3 regions of the Pantoea sp. SGAir0430 genome follow, and region 3 is predicted to be linked to each of the others. Evidence: predicted binding sites of a transcription regulator. Region 3 holds the regulator's gene; each other region holds the start of a gene.
What was found. Region 3 encodes CRP, which controls carbon source genes, mostly activating them, when cyclic AMP is high. Its sites were predicted from a motif close to ATGTGANNNNNNTCACAT; they were not measured.
Positions count from the first base shown of each region.

Region 1 (5,444 bases), 570 kb from region 3:
CCATACTCTCGGTTTCCCTCGCGTCGGACTGCGCCGCGAACTGAAAAAAGCGCAGGAAAGCTACTGGGCCGGGAACAGCTCACAGGACGAACTGCTGGCGGTGGGTCGTGAACTGCGCGCCCGTCACTGGCAGCAGCAGAAAGACGCCGGTGTTGATCTGCTGCCGGTCGGCGATTTTGCCTGGTACGATCACGTACTGACCACCAGCCTGCTGCTCGGTAACGTACCGGCACGGCACCAGAATAAAGACGGCTCGATTGACCTCGACACCCTGTTCCGCATCGGCCGCGGTCGGGCGCCCAGCGGCGAGCCTGCGGCGGCGGCAGAGATGACCAAATGGTTTAACACCAACTATCACTATATCGTGCCGGAATTTACCCAGGGTCAGCAGTTCCGTCTCAGCTGGACGCAACTGCTGGACGAGGTGGATGAAGCGCTGGCGCTCGGCCACACCATCAAACCGGTGCTGCTGGGGCCGGTGACCTATTTGTGGCTGGGTAAGGTGAAAGGTGACGCCTTTGACCGCCTGTCGCTGCTGCAGGCCATTCTGCCGGTGTACCGTCAGGTGCTGGCTGAACTGCGTCAGCGCGGCATCGAATGGGTGCAGATTGATGAGCCGGCGCTGGCGCTGGAACTGCCGCAGGCGTGGCGCGAGGCGTTTAAACCGGCGTACGACGCGCTACAGGGCGAAGTGAAACTGCTGCTGACCACCTACTTTGACAGCATTGGTCAGAATCTTGATGTCATCAAAACGCTGCCGGTGCAGGGCCTGCACGTGGACCTGGTGCACGGCAAAGACGACCTTGAGCAACTCAACCAGCAGATCCCGGCGGACTGGCTGCTGTCGCTGGGGGTGATCAATGGCCGTAACGTCTGGCGCGCCGATCTCACCCGCTGGTTTGAGCGCCTGCAGCCGCTGACCGGCCAGCGTCAACAGCTGTGGATCGGTTCCTCCTGCTCACTGCTGCACAGCCCCATTGACCTGAGCGTGGAAACCCGCCTCGACGACGAGATAAAAAGCTGGTTCGCCTTTGCGTTACAGAAGTGCACGGAGCTGTCGCTGCTGAGTCAGGCGCTGAACCAGCACGATGCCGCTGCGCTGCACGCCTGGAGCGCGCCGATTCGTGCCCGGGCAAATTCTGCTCGCGTGCATAATCCCGCCGTGGCGCAGCGTCTGGCGCAAGTCCAGGCCAGAGACACTGAGCGCAACAGCAGCTACACCGTGCGTGCTCAGGCGCAGCGTCAGCGCTTTAACCTGCCGGCGTGGCCCACCACCACCATCGGTTCTTTCCCGCAGACCACCGAGATTCGCGGCCTGCGCCTCGACTTCAAAAAAGGCAACATTGACGGCGGCCACTACCGCACCGGTATCGCGGAACACATCCGACAGGCGATTGCGGAGCAGGAGCGTCTGGGGCTCGACGTGCTGGTGCATGGCGAAGCCGAGCGTAACGACATGGTGGAGTACTTCGGCGAAAACCTCGACGGCTTTGTTTTCACCCAGAACGGCTGGGTTCAGAGCTACGGCTCGCGCTGTGTTAAGCCGCCGGTGATCATCGGGGACGTCAGCCGCCCGCAGCCGATTACCGTCGAGTGGGCAAAGTATGCGCAGTCGCTGACCGACAAACCGGTGAAGGGCATGCTGACCGGACCGGTCACCATCCTGTGCTGGTCGTTCCCGCGGGAAGACGTGACCCGCGAAACCATCGCTAAACAGATTGCGCTGGCGCTGCGCGACGAAGTGCAGGACCTGGAAAAAGCCGGTATCGGCATCATTCAGATTGACGAACCGGCGCTGCGTGAAGGCTTGCCGCTGCATCAGTCTGACTGGGCAGCCTATCTGCGCTGGGCGGTGGACGCGTTCCGCCTTAACGCCGCGGTGGCGCAGGACGAGACGCAGATTCACACCCACATGTGTTATTGCGAGTTCAACGACATCATGGATTCGATTGCCGCGCTGGACGCCGACGTGATCACTATCGAAACCTCACGTTCTGATATGGATCTGCTGGATGCGTTTAAAGCGTTTGAATATCCCAATGAAATCGGGCCGGGCGTGTATGACATCCACTCACCCAACGTACCGAGCGTGGAGTGGATGGAAGATCTGCTGCGCAAAGCGGCGCAGAGTATTCCGCAGCAGCGCCTGTGGGTGAACCCGGACTGTGGCCTGAAAACGCGCGGCTGGAGTGAAACGCGTCAGGCGCTGGCCAACATGGTGAAAGCGGCGCAGAAGCTGCGCGCCGAAACCGTTTGATGGCAGGATAATACGTTGTGTTGTTGAGTTGGGGCGCGCTGGCGCCCCTTTTTTTATTCCGCGTTTGGCGCGACGCCATACTGCTTAAACCACGCCAGCATGCGCTGCCAGCCATCCTGTGCGGAATCGGCGTGGTAGCTCGGACGATAGTCGGCGTTGAAGGCGTGGCCAGCTTCCGGATACACCACAATCTCGGCTTTGGCATTGGCCGCGTGCAGGGCCTGGCGCATCTTATCGATACTCTCCAGTGGAATGCTTTCATCCTGGCCGCCATACAGGCCCAGCACCGGTGCATTCAAATCCACTGCAATATCAATAGGATGTTTCTGCTGCTTCAGCGTTTTCTCGCCCTCCAGGCGACCGTACCAGGCGGCGGCGGCGCGCACCTGCGGATTATGGGCGGCAAACAGCCAGCTGATGCGACCGCCCCAGCAGAAACCGGTGATCGCCAGACGACGGATATCGCCGCCGTGGCGCGCCGCCCAGTTGGCCACGTGGTCGAGATCCGACAGTACCTGCGAATCCGATACTTTGCTCACCAGCTCTTTGAACAGGGTGGGGATATCGTTGTAATCGTTGGGATCGCCTTCGCGGAAATAGAGCTCCGGCGCCACGGCGAGATAGCCTTCCAGTGCCAGACGGCGGCACAGATCGCGGATGTGCTCGTGCACGCCGAAAATTTCCTGCACCACCAGCACGACCGGCAGCGTGCCTCTAAACTGTTGCGGACGAGCATAATAAGCCGGCAGGTTCTCACCCTGGCTCGGCACGGACGTCTCGCCCGCGTGAATGGCATCGCTGGCGGTAATGATGGTGCTGGCTGCGGTGGGCTGCACCGCTGGCGCAAAGCCGTCGGTGGCGGATTTTTGTGCCATATTGTCTTCGGTTTTCATGGTTCTCTCCGTGCTAGCAAGTGCGCAATCACGTAACTATAGCCTGGCCTTACGGCAAGGCTGGCGTAGGGTACGGGGGATGGTTAACCTGGTCTGCTTCTCTATTAACACTGCCTTTTACGGTTACACAGCACCGCTTGTAGCAATTCAGCGCAGCAGACCGCTAATATGTGATTAGAGTCACACAATATTTTTAGTTCAATGTAACTTTCATTATTGATAGTGAATTCAGTCACATATTTATCCGGGCCGCTGACGTAAAGTGGCGCGCTTATTCCCCTTATCTTCCAGGAGTCTGATATGGCCCAGTCTGACGTTTTCCACCTTGGCATCACCAAAGCCGATTTGAAAGGAGCCACGCTGGCGATTGTTCCTGGCGATCCGGAGCGCGTGAAGAAAATCGCGGCGCTGATGGAGAATCCACAGCACCTCGCGTCGCACCGTGAATTCACCACCTGGCTGGCGGAGATCGACGGCAAACCGGTGGTCGTCTGTTCCACCGGTATTGGCGGTCCGTCCACTTCTATCGCCGTTGAAGAGCTGGCGCAGCTGGGCGTGCGTACCTTCCTGCGTGTGGGTACCACCGGCGCGATTCAGCCACACATCAACGTGGGTGATGTGCTGGTGACCACCGCCTCGGTCCGTCTGGACGGTGCCAGCCTGCACTTTGCGCCGATGGAATTCCCAGCGGTGGCTGATTTCGCCTGCACCACCGCGCTGGTGGCCGCGGCAGAAGCCTGCGGTGCGACCACGCATATTGGTGTCACTGCCTCGTCAGACACCTTCTATCCTGGCCAGGAGCGCTACGACACCTTCTCCGGACGCGTAGTGAGCCGCTTCCAGGGCTCGATGAAAGAGTGGCAGCAAATGGGCGTACTTAACTATGAAATGGAATCCGCTACACTGTTAACCATGTGCGCCAGTCAGGGACTGCGTGCCGGCATGGTGGCTGGCGTCATCGTGAATCGCACGCAAAAAGAGATCCCGGATGCGGCCACTATGAAGCAGACAGAAAGCGATGCGGTGAAAATTGTGGTGGATGCCGCGCGTCGCTTACTTTAGCGCGCCAGTCAGGGAATGATTTCGAGACCAGGCTTATAGGGAGCTCAGCAATTGCCTGATTAGAATGCGCGCAATTTCAGCCGATTCTGAGAAATTTCCTATGCGCAAAACGATCTCTGTCCCACGTCCGGGTTTTACCAGCCGCCCTGCTGCAATGCAGGCCCGCGTTGAGAGTGCCGCCGCGCGGTTTCGTCAGGCAATGGCCGCGTCAGATTATCCTCTGGCGCGCCAGTGCTGCGAAGAAGTGCTGCGCGTCATGCCTAACCAGATGCAGGTGCTCAGCGACTACGCGCTGACGCTGATGCGCGTCGGCGAACATAAAAAATCCTACAAGATTTACCAGAAAATCTATCAGGCACCGGCGGCGCAGCGCGCGCAGGCGTCGGAAACCTGGCTGGATGGCCTGACGGAAGTGTGTGGCTGGCTGGATAAGACAGATGAAGTGGCGCGTTATGGCCTGGAATCGCTCACCCAATCCGACATGCGTTTCAGTCAGGGCGCGAAAGCGACTTTTCCCGCACCGGCGCCTGCGCCGATTAACCGCAGCAATCCGGCAGAAAATATCATCTCCTTCAGTCTGTATGGCGGTCAGCCGCGCTATTGCGAAACCCTGATCAAAAACGTTGAGGTGGCGCGTGAGCTCTATCCGGACTGGATGTGCCGCATCTATCTCGACGATAGCGTGCCGCAGCACGTGTGGCAGCGCCTGACCCAGCCAAACACCCAACTGGTGGATATGTCGCAGGAGAAAACCATTTTCCCTACGCTGTGGCGCTTTCTGGTGATGGACGATGTCAGCGTAAAACGCTACATCGTGCGGGATGCGGATTCGCTGCTGTCAGAGCGCGAAGTCGCGGCCGTCGACGCCTGGCTGGCTTCGCCATTCTGGTTCCACCACATGCGCGATTATTATTCGCACACCGAGCTGTTACTGGCCGGCATGTGGGGCGGCTGTCACGGCGTGTTTCACAACGTGGAGCAGCAGATGCGCGACTTTATCGCGCAGTATGACGGCAGCGAGCGCTTTACCGACCAGTACTTCCTCAAGGTAGCGCTGTGGCCGACGGTACGCGACAGCATCCTCAATCACGACGATATCTTTCACTTCCACCACGCGCAGCCGTGGCCGGCGCATGCGCCGATTCGCTGGCAGACCGACAGCTTCCACGTCGGCAGCAACGCCGGTTTCGCCAGCATGGCCGGCAAAGTGGCTAACGCTGAAAATGGCCAGC
Region 1 is NZ_CP039427.1:2,721,230-2,726,673, reverse strand. Features, by position in the region: gene metE (5-methyltetrahydropteroyltriglutamate--homocysteine S-methyltransferase) at 1-2,257, shown strand, start outside; gene E7738_RS12940 (dienelactone hydrolase family protein) at 2,311-3,150, opposite strand; gene udp (uridine phosphorylase) at 3,451-4,212, shown strand; gene E7738_RS12930 (tetratricopeptide repeat protein) at 4,313-5,444, shown strand, end outside.
Region 1: udp (uridine phosphorylase) is a predicted target of CRP. The motif match lies at 3,319-3,336, and genes of this name have one in related genera.

Region 2 (5,444 bases), 1.6 Mb from region 3:
TCGCCCCAGGCTTCCAGCTCAATCTCACAGTGTTCAGCAATGCGGAAGCGCGCCAGCAGTGTGAAGTCGTGCGGCCACAGTTTTTTCGTTTGTGCATTACTTTCCAGCGTGAACGTCAGCATGACCGCATCTTCGTTCTCATCATGCGCCGTCAGCGTCCACGGCTGATTGCGGGCAAAGCCATGCGCAGGTTCACCTGCCGGACCAAACCACGGCCAGCAGACCGGCACGCCGCCGCGAATGGCTTTTCCGCTGACGAATGGCGTCTTGTCGCTGAGCCAGATGGCGGGCTGCTGACCGGCCGGTTGCCATGCCAGTAGGTGCGCACCCTGCAGGGCAATGGCGGCGCGCACTTTCGGATGGCTGATCACCAGAATCGATAATTCACCCATCTGACGCTGCGACAGGTAAGGGGTGATCTGCGTCACCACGGGCAAGTTAAAGAGCGAATTGTGCATTGTCAGACCTTCTCTCATCCAATCGAAAAAAAAGGGGCGACCGAAGTCACCCCTTGTCTGTTTAGCCGGTTAGCTTACTTAGCAGCAACCAGTGCAATCAGATCCAGAACCTTGTTGGAGTAACCGGTTTCGTTATCGTACCAGGAAACCAGTTTCACAAAGTTGTCGTTCAGAGCGATACCGGCTTTCGCGTCGAACACGGAAGTCAGGGTTTCGCCGTTGAAGTCGGTAGAAACCACGTCGTCTTCGATGTAGCCCAGCACGTCTTTCATGTCACCTTCAGCAGCGGCTTTGATGGCTGCGCAGATGTCTTTGTAAGACGCTGGTTTTTCCAGACGAACGGTCAGGTCAACCACAGAGACGTTTGGTGTTGGTACGCGGAACGCCATACCGGTCAGTTTACCGTTCAGCTCTGGCAGAACTTTGCCTACTGCTTTTGCTGCGCCGGTAGAAGATGGGATGATGTTCTGCGCTGCACCGCGGCCGCCGCGCCAGTCTTTGTGAGACGGGCCATCAACGGTTTTCTGAGTGGCGGTGGTGGCGTGAACAGTGGTCATCAGACCTTCAACGATACCGAACTTATCGTTGATTACTTTAGCCAGCGGCGCCAGGCAGTTGGTGGTGCAGGAAGCGTTAGACACGATGTCCTGGCCGGCATATTTGTCGAAGTTGGCACCACGAACGAACATTGGGGTGTCATCTTTAGACGGGCCAGTCAGAACCACTTTCTTCGCGCCGGCAGTGATGTGTTTACGTGCGGTTTCGTCGGTCAGGAAGATACCGGTTGCTTCAGCAACAACGTCAACGCCCACTTCGTCCCATTTCAGGTTAGCCGGGTCTTTCTCAGCGGTAACACGGATTTTTTTACCGTTAACGATCAGCGCGCCATCTTTCACTTCTACGGTGCCGTCGAAACGACCGTGTGTAGAGTCATACTTCAGCATGTAAGCCATGTAATCGGCGTCGAGCAGGTCGTTGATCGCGACGATTTCGATGTCAGAACGCTGCTGAGCAGCACGGAAAACGATGCGACCGATACGGCCAAAACCGTTGATACCTACTTTGATAGTCATATATTCCACCAGCTATTTGTTAGTGAATAAAAGGTTGGCTGTAAAATTACAAAAACCTTACCAGGCGTCAAGCGGAATCGTGTCAATTGTTGCGACAGGTCAATTCCAGCGCCAGGAATAATTGGGTGCGCAAACGCTTGCGCAGCGCCCTTATTGCGCACCTATCTTACGCCGAATGCAGACTAAAAAGGGATGACTGTTGCAAAGAGTGATCGTCATCACAAAATTGCGCAGTGCTGGTCGGGGCAAAAGCATCCGCACGAAAAAAGACCCGGAAGATGTTGTTCGTTTGTTAGAATACTAGACGATTTTTACAGAATGACACTCCGGAACTCAAAATGGCTAAAGACACCGCACCCGAGGCAAAAATTGCCCAGCTGTCGGAAATGCAGCGCTACGTCACTCAGCATCGTGGAACCGAACCGCCTTTCACCGGCGCGCTGTTGCACAACAAGCAGGAGGGTATCTATCACTGCCTGGTCTGCAACGCACCGCTGTTTCTCTCCGAAACCAAGTATGACTCCGGCTGCGGCTGGCCGAGCTTTTATCAGCCGTATAACGATGAAGCTATCCGCTATCTGGAAGATGACTCGCACGGTATGCACCGCGTCGAAATCCGCTGCGGTAACTGCGACGCCCATCTGGGCCACGTCTTCCCGGATGGCCCGCAGCCAACCGGTGAGCGCTATTGTGTCAACTCAGCGTCGCTGAACTTTACCGACGAGCAGGGCAATCAGCACGAGGGCTGAGCATGAAGCAGGAACTGGAAGCAATGCTGGCGGCGATGACGCCGGAAGTCTACGAGCGCCTCGCCACTGCGGTGGAAACCGGCAAGTGGCCAGACGGCGTGGCGCTGACGCAGGATCAGAAAGATAACTGTCTGCAGCTGGTGATACTGTGGCAGGCGCGGCACAACGACGAACCGCAGCACATGACCATCGGTAAAGGCGGCGAGATGGTGATGAAGTCGAAAAAACAGCTGAAGGAAGAGTGGGGAATCGAGTCCGACGTGACGCGCATTAACCTGCATTGACCGGCTGCAGGGCTGGAGAGTTCCAGCCCTGATTTTCAGATAATGACCGCACCCTGCGCCTGCATCTGCGCGATCGCGATCTCGCTGTCGTCCGGATTGAGATTGACGCCCCGGCAGCCTTCCTGCACCACTTCAACGTGATATCCCAGTTCCAGCGCATCCAGCACGCTGTACTTCACGCAGTAATCGGTCGCCAGGCCCAGCATCACCAGGTGAGTAATGCCGCGCTCGCGCAGCCAGCTGTCGAGCTCGGTTTTGCGGCGGTGCCCGTTATCGAAAAAGGCGCTATAGCTATCCACATCCACATCGCCGCCTTTATGGAACACCGCATCAATCAGACTGCGATCGAGATCCGGATGGAAATCCGCGCCGTGTGAGTGCTGCACGCCGTGATCCGGCCACCAGATCTGCGCCAGGCCATTCAGTTCACCGAGCGTATACACCGGCTCGCCAGAGACCGAGGCAAAGCTGCCGTGATTGGCCGGATGCCAGTCCTGCAACGCCACCACGCATTCACCGCGCGCGCGGAATTCGCGTGCATAGCGATTAGCAACGGCAACCGTCTGGTCACCTTCACGCACGGCCATCGGGCCGCCGGGGCAAAAATCGTTCTGAATATCGATGATTATCAATGCCCGCTTCATGGGATTTTGCTCCGTATCAGTCTTCGGTCAGTTCGCCACGTAAATTCTGCTGCATTTTGGCACGAATTTCAGCGCTGGTGAGGTTCTGGCTTAACAAAAAGTGCAGTTTAGTCAGGGTGGCCTCGACGGTCAGATCAAAACCACTGATCACGCCGGCGTGTTCCAGTGCATTGCCGGTGGCGTAACCGCCCATATTGACCTTACCGGACATGCACTGCGTCAGGTTCACCACCACAATGCCGCGCTCGCTGGCCTGCTGCAGTTCGGCAAGAAACTCGGCGTTTTGTGGCGCGTTGCCCACACCGTAAGAGCGCAGAATCAGCGCTTTGACCGGCTGACGCAGGAAATTGCGCACCACGTCGGCAGAGATGCCTGGATAGATGGTCACCACGCCAATCGGCTGAGGCGTGATCGGATGGACGATCAGCTCACCGCTGCCGCGCGGTGCCGGCGGCGTATTGAGACGGCGAATATGGATGCCCGCTTCCAGCAGCGGCGACAGGTTCGGTGAGGCAAACGCATTAAAACCGTCGGCGTGGGCTTTGGTGGTGCGGTTACCGCGGAACAGCGTGTTGTTGAAGAACAACGCCACTTCATTAATCGGATAGTTGGCCGCGACATACAGCGAGTTCAGCAGGTTCTGCTGACCGTCTGAGCGCAGCTCGGCCAGCGGGATCTGCGACCCGGTGACGATCACCGGCTTGGCCAGGTTCTCCAGCATGAACGACAGCGCCGACGCGGTGAACGCCATGGTATCGGTGCCATGCAGAATGACGAAACCGTCATAGCGATCGTAGTTCAGCTGGATGTCGTCAGCGATTGACTGCCAGTCCTGCGGCGTCATATCCGAGGAGTCAATCAGCGGGTGGTATTCGTGGATGGTGAAATCCGGCATTTCCGGACGGTGAAACTCTGGCATCATCGCCAGCTGCTGCTGCAGATGGCCAGAGACCGGAATGTAACCCTGCGCGGAGCGTTGCATGCCGATGGTCCCGCCCGTGTAGGCTACATAGATATTTTTCTTTTGCATGAATGGACTCAGACTTGCCGTAAAACGCGCAGTATAAGGGGATTAGCGGGGAAAAGCAGCCCGACCAGCGGCCGGGCTGTAAAGATTAGCGTACGTTGCCGCAGGTCAGGCAGAACGCGTAACGGTTTTGCGGATCGTTGAGATTATTCATCAGGCCCGGCTGCGCCTGCAGCGCGCCCATCACTTCGCTGACCGGTGCCGGCAGCCACACTTTCAGCGCGGCCGGCAGCACGGCCTGCGCCGACGCATTCATCTGGTTAAGCAGCAGGTCGATCATCCCCGGATCGTCCTGATACCAGCTCAGTTCAGGTTTCGCGACCTTCGCCAGCTCGGCGGCTTTGGCTACCGCATCGTCGAAGTCGCCCAGCGCATCCACCAGCCCGTTGGCTTTGGCATCGCTACCGGTCCAGACGTGACCCTGCGCAATGGCATCAATCTGCTGTGGCGTTTTATGGCGTGACGCCGCGACCAGACCGACAAAGTTGCGATAACCATTTTCAATGGTCAGCTGCATCAGCTGCTGCACTTCAGTCGGCAGCGCTTTGGTGGTCGACACATCCGCCAGCGGCGAGGTGGCAACGCCATCGCTGTGCACGCCGATGCTGCTCAGGCTGTTCTCCACCGTATTGATCACGCCGAAGATGCCGATCGACCCGGTCAGGGTGCTCGGCGCAGCAACGATGTAGTCGGCCGGCGTGGAGATCCAGTAGCCGCCCGATGCCGCCATGCCGCCCATTGAAACCACCACTGGCTTACCGGCGTCATGCGCCGCCGCCAGCTCTTCGCGGATGGCTTCAGAGGCCGTTACGCTGCCGCCCGGGCTGTTGACGCGCAGCACGATAGCTTTGATTTTGTCGTCGAGGCGGGCGTCGCGGATCTGTGCAGCGGTGGTGTCGCCACCGACGTTGCCGGCGCTCTCTTCGCCGTCCATGATGGCACCACTGGCGAGAATCACCGCAATGTTGCCATCCTGCTGCGTCGGTTGTTTGACGTTGTAGTCATAGATGCTGACGTTGCGGTAGTCGTTGCTGGCTTTATCCCAGCCAAAGGTTTTCACCAGCTCGCGATCGGCGGCAGCGCGCGAATCCAGCACATCCACCAGTTTGTTATCCAGGGCATATTTAGCGGTATCGCCCTGAACGGCCTGCAGACCGCTGATGATGCCCGCCGCCCCCGGGAACAGCTGCTGCGGCGTGATTTGCCGGT
Region 2 is NZ_CP039427.1:861,458-866,901, forward strand. Features, by position in the region: gene E7738_RS04165 (D-hexose-6-phosphate mutarotase) at 1-458, opposite strand, end outside; gene gapA (glyceraldehyde-3-phosphate dehydrogenase) at 533-1,531, opposite strand; gene msrB (peptide-methionine (R)-S-oxide reductase MsrB) at 1,870-2,280, shown strand; gene E7738_RS04180 (YeaC family protein) at 2,283-2,564, shown strand; gene pncA (bifunctional nicotinamidase/pyrazinamidase) at 2,600-3,208, opposite strand; gene ansA (asparaginase) at 3,225-4,238, opposite strand; gene sppA (signal peptide peptidase SppA) at 4,324-5,444, opposite strand, start outside.
Region 2: msrB (peptide-methionine (R)-S-oxide reductase MsrB) is a predicted target of CRP. The motif match lies at 1,738-1,755, and genes of this name have one in related genera.

Region 3 (5,444 bases):
GCATAACGTGGCGGAACATGTCGATCTGCTGGTTGGCGTGGTACCGATTGTTAATCTGGAGTGGATTCAGAAACTGGTGCGCGACACCAGCGAGCGCGGCCATTCGCGCGAAGCGGTGATGGATTCGGTGGTGCGTTCGATGGAAGACTACATCAACTACATCACGCCGCAGTTTTCCCGCACGCACCTCAACTTCCAGCGCGTGCCGACCGTGGATACCTCGAACCCGTTTGCCGCGCGTGAAATCCCGTCGCTGGATGAGAGCTTTGTGGTGATCCATTTTCGCGGCCTGGAGGGCATCGCTTTTCCTTATTTACTGGCGATGATCCAGGGCTCGTTTATTTCCCACATGAATACGCTGGTGGTGCCGGGCGGCAAGATGGGACTGGCGATGGAGTTGATCATGACGCCGCTGGTGCAGCGGTTGATTGAAGGAAAACGCATTGAATAGCGCAGGCTAACGCGCCAGTTTCGCCGGGAGGAGCTGAGATCGGGAGCGCAGGGCCGCGCTCCCGGCTGGATTATAGCTCCACCACTTCGTAGCTGTGCGTTATCTCGACGCCCTTGCCCAGCATGATCGCCACCGAGCAGTACTTCTCCGCGGACAGATCCACCGCGCGCGCTACCGCTTTATCGCTCAGCGCTTTGCCGCTGACAATAAAATGCAGATTGATATGCGTAAAAATGCGTGGCGCTTCTTCGCGGCGTTCCGAGGTCAGTTTGACTTCACAATCGGCGACATCGTTGCGCCCCTTTTGCAGAATCGACACCACGTCAATCGCGCTGCAGCCGCCCGCAGCCATCAATACCATCTCCATCGGGCTGGGCGCTTTATCACCGGAATTGCCGTCCATTAATACCTGATGACCGGATGAGGATTCTCCGAGAAAGGTCAGCCCTTCCACCCATTTCACTCGTGCCTGCATTATTCTTTCTCCTGAAGCGGCGGTTTTGCCGCCAGAGTACGCTTTCACCTGACAAACAGCAATGCAGACGCATCCCCCACCTGCTGAAGCGAGACAACAGGAGACAGGTTGCAAAAGCTATGCTACAAACAGTGCTGAAAATATTTTCGTCACGAAAGACGAAAGCGGGACGAATCAAAAGCATCGCTTACGAATCCACCCCCGAATAACTGTCCCTCACGGGAAACGCTGGACGATTTCACCGCCTGACAGGGAAAACTGCCCCCTGTATTTTGGGCACGATTACAACAGAGGATAATAGCGAATGGTTCTCGGCAAACCGCAAACAGACCCTACACTCGAATGGTTCCTGTCCCATTGCCATATTCACAAATATCCATCCAAAAGCACCCTCATCCATCAGGGTGAGAAAGCGGAAACGCTGTACTACATCGTGAAAGGTTCCGTCGCGGTACTGATTAAAGATGAAGAAGGCAAAGAGATGATTCTCTCCTACCTCAATCAGGGGGATTTCATCGGTGAGCTCGGCCTGTTTGAAGAGGGCCAGGAGCGTAGCGCCTGGGTACGTGCGAAAACCGCCTGCGAAGTGGCTGAAATTTCCTACAAAAAATTCCGTCAGCTGATTCAGGTCAATCCGGATATTTTAATGCGCCTGTCGGCGCAGATGGCGCGTCGCCTGCAGGTTACATCTGAAAAAGTCGGCAACCTTGCCTTCCTCGATGTGACCGGCCGTATCGCGCAAACGCTGCTCAACCTGGCGAAACAGCCTGATGCCATGACCCACCCGGACGGTATGCAGATTAAAATCACCCGTCAGGAGATTGGTCAGATCGTGGGCTGCTCACGCGAAACCGTGGGTCGTATCCTGAAAATGCTGGAAGATCAGAACCTGATCTCCGCACACGGCAAAACCATCGTCGTTTACGGCACCCGCTGATTTCTTCTCACCCACGGCGTGATGGCAACATCGCGCCGTTTCTGTTTACGATGAGCTGATGTGGCGTCGAATCATCTATCATCCGGAAGTTAACTATGCGCTGCGGCAAACGCTGGTGCTGTGCCTGCCTGTGGCGCTCGGCTGGCTGTTTGGCGATCTGCAAAAAGGGCTGCTGTTCTCCCTGGTGCCGGCCTGCTGCAACATCGCCGGTCTGGATACGCCACACAAGCGGTTCTTCAAACGGCTGATTGTCGGCGGCGCACTGTTCGCCAGCGGCAGTTTTCTGATTCAGTACCTCACAGCTTACGCTGTGCCGCTGCCGCTGATTCTGCTGGTGTTACCGCTGCTGGTGGGCGTGACCGGTGAAATCAGCCCGCTGCATGGTCGTTTGCTGCCCGGCACGCTGATCGCCGCCATCTTTACCTTAAGCCTCGTCGGCCGTATGCCGATGTGGGTCCCGCCGCTGCTGTATATCGGCGGGACGCTGTGGTACGGGCTGTTTAACTGGTTCTGGTTCTGGCTGTGGAAAGAGCAGCCGATGCGCGAGACCCTCAGCCTGCTGTACCGCGAGCTGGCCGATTACTGCGACGCCAAATACACCCTGCTGACGCAGCTGACCGATCCGGAAAAAGCGCTGCCGCCGCTACTGGCGCGTCAGCAGAAAGCGGTCGATCTGATCACCACCTGTTATCAGCAGATGCATATGCTGTCCGCCAGCCGTGATAACAGCCACAAACGCCTGACGCGCGCCTTTCAGGTTGCGCTCGATCTGCAGGAGCATATCTCGGTCAGCCTGCATCAGCCGGAAGAGGTGCAAAAGCTGGTGGAGCAGAGCCACGCCGAGGCGGTGATCCGCTGGAACGCGAAAATCATTTCGGCACGGCTGCGCGTGCTGGCCGATGCCATTCTCTATCACCAGCTGCCGGAACGCTTCCACATGGAGAAGCCGCTCGGCGCGCTGGAGAAAATTGCCCGGCAGCACCCGGATAATCCGGTCGGTAATTTCTGCCTCTACCATTTCAGCCGCATCGCGCGCGTGCTGCGCACGCAGAAGCCGCTATACACCCGCGACCTGATGGCCGATCGCCAGCGTCGCCTGCCGCTGTTGCCGGCGCTGCGCAGCTACCTGTCGCTGAAATCTGCCGCGCTGCGGACGGCGGCGCGCTTCGCGGTGATGCTGATGTTCGGCAGCGCGCTGGCGCTGTTCTTCAATATTCCCAAGCCCTACTGGATTCTGATGACCATCATGTTTGTCAGCCAGAACGGCTACAGCGCCACGCGCGTGCGCATTCAGCACCGGGCGCTCGGCACCTTCGCCGGCTTGCTGATCGCCGCAGCGTCGCTGCGCTTTGCTGTTCCGGAGTCGATTGCCCTGCTGACCATGCTGGTCATCACGCTCGCCAGCTATCTGATCACGCGTAAATATTATGGCTGGTCGATGATTGGCTTTACCGTAACGGCGGTGTATTCGCTGCAGCTGCTGTCACTGAATGGCGCGCAGTTCCTGCTGCCACGCATGATGGATACGCTGATGGGCTGTCTGATTGCCTTCGCCGGTATGATCTGGCTATGGCCGCAATGGCAGAGCGGGCTGCTGCGCAATAACGCGCACGATGCGCTGGAGGCTTATCAGGAGGCGCTGCGCCTGCTGCTCGGTCCGGAGCAGGCGCCGGAGAAGCTGGCGTATCAGCGCGTCAAGGTTAACCAGGCGCACAACGCGCTGTTTAACTCGCTCAACCAGGCGTCCACCGAGCCGGGCTTTAACTTCCAGTATCTGAAAGATATGCGCCTGTGGGTGACTCACAGCCAGTTTATCGTCGAGCACATCAACGCCATGACCATTCTGGCGCGCGAGCACACCATGCTGACGCCAAAGCTGGCGGAGCGCTATTTGCAGTCCTGTGAAATCGCGCTGCAGCGCTGTCAGCAGCGGCTGGCTTACGACGGGCCGGGCAACGACAGCAATATTCTGGAAGCGCCGGAGAATCTGAATGAGGGGCCGGTGACGATTGTCGAACAGCATGTGAAGCGCATTCTGCAGCACCTCAATGTGATGCACACCATTTCTTCACTGGCGTGGAGCCAGCGCCCGCATCACGGCCGCTGGCTCAGCGTGCTGAAGCCGAAAGGTTAGTTCAGGACTTTCGCGATCGCCCGGGCGAAGCGCGCCATGCCTTCTGCGATATCGGTTGGCTCAATCACCAGCGACGGCACAAAGCGAATCACATCGCTGCCGGCGGTCAGTACCATCAGACCTTCAGCGGCGGAAGCGTTGAGGATATCGCGCGCTTTGCTGGCGTGCTGCGCGTTGAGTACGGCACCCAGCAGCAGCCCTTTGCCCCGAATTTCACTGAAGATATCGAACTGCTGATTGATCTTCTGCAGCGCCGAGACAAACTGCTCACGACGCGCGTCGACACCATTCAGTACCTCGGGCGTATTGATGATATCCAGCGCGGTTTCGGCAATCGCACAGGCCAGCGGGTTGCCGCCGTAGGTGGTGCCGTGCACGCCCGGCGCCATCACCGAGGCGATTTCATGGGTGGTCAGCATCGCGCTCACCGGGAAACCGCCGCCCAGCGCTTTAGCGGTGGTGATGATATCTGGCTTGATACCATAGTGTTCGTAAGCAAACAGCTTACCGCTGCGGCCCATGCCGCTCTGCACTTCATCCAGCACCAGCAGCGCGTTGTGCTGATCGCACAGCGCACGCAATCCCTGCATGAATTCCGGCGTTGCCGGCATCACGCCGCCTTCCCCCTGAATCGGCTCCACCACAATCGCGCAGGTGTGGTCGTCAATCACCGCTTTCACCGCGGCCAGATCGTTAAACGGCACATGGACGATATCCGCCGGCTTCGGACCAAAGCCATCGGAGTATTTCGGCTGACCGCCCACCGAGACGGTGAACAGCGTGCGGCCGTGGAAGGCGTTGTGGAAAGCGATAATTTTGCTTTTGAACGGGCTGTGCTTTTTGCAGGCGTAGTAGCGCGCCAGTTTGAACGCCGCTTCGTTCGCTTCGGCACCGGAGTTACCGAAGAATACCCGCTCGGCGAAGGTCGCCGCGATCAGTTTACTGGCGAGGCGCAGTGCCGGCTCATTGGTGAACACGTTACTGGTGTGCCACAGGGTTTCGCCCTGACTTTTCAGCGTTTCCACCAGCGCCGGATGACAATGGCCAAGCGCGGTGACCGCGATACCACCGGAGAAGTCGATATACTCTTTGCCCTGTTGATCCCACACGCGGCTGCCTTTGCCTTTGACCGGCACAAACTGCGCAGGTGCATAAACAGGCAAAATAACGTTATCGAACGTTTCCCGGCTTACCGCTAGATTTTCCGCTGCCATTGATGACCTCATCGGGTTATTTGTTGAGCTGATGTGAAATTATAATCACAAAATATGCATAAAAAATCATGCAATGGCAAACGGAAGTTACATATTGAGGAAATTCGCCAGCAGCTGATGCCCCTGCTCGCTGAGAATGCTCTCCGGATGGAACTGCACGCCCTCCAGTGGCAGCGTACGATGGCGGAAGCCCATGATCTCATCGGCAACGCCATCGCGCAGACTCCAGGCGG
Region 3 is NZ_CP039427.1:3,290,686-3,296,129, reverse strand. Features, by position in the region: gene E7738_RS15470 (phosphoribulokinase) at 1-451, shown strand, start outside; gene E7738_RS15465 (OsmC family protein) at 522-926, opposite strand; gene crp (cAMP-activated global transcriptional regulator CRP) at 1,231-1,863, shown strand; gene E7738_RS15455 (YccS/YhfK family putative transporter) at 1,922-3,997, shown strand; gene E7738_RS15450 (bifunctional acetylornithine/succinyldiaminopimelate transaminase) at 3,994-5,211, opposite strand; gene E7738_RS15445 (aminodeoxychorismate synthase component II) at 5,299-5,444, opposite strand, start outside.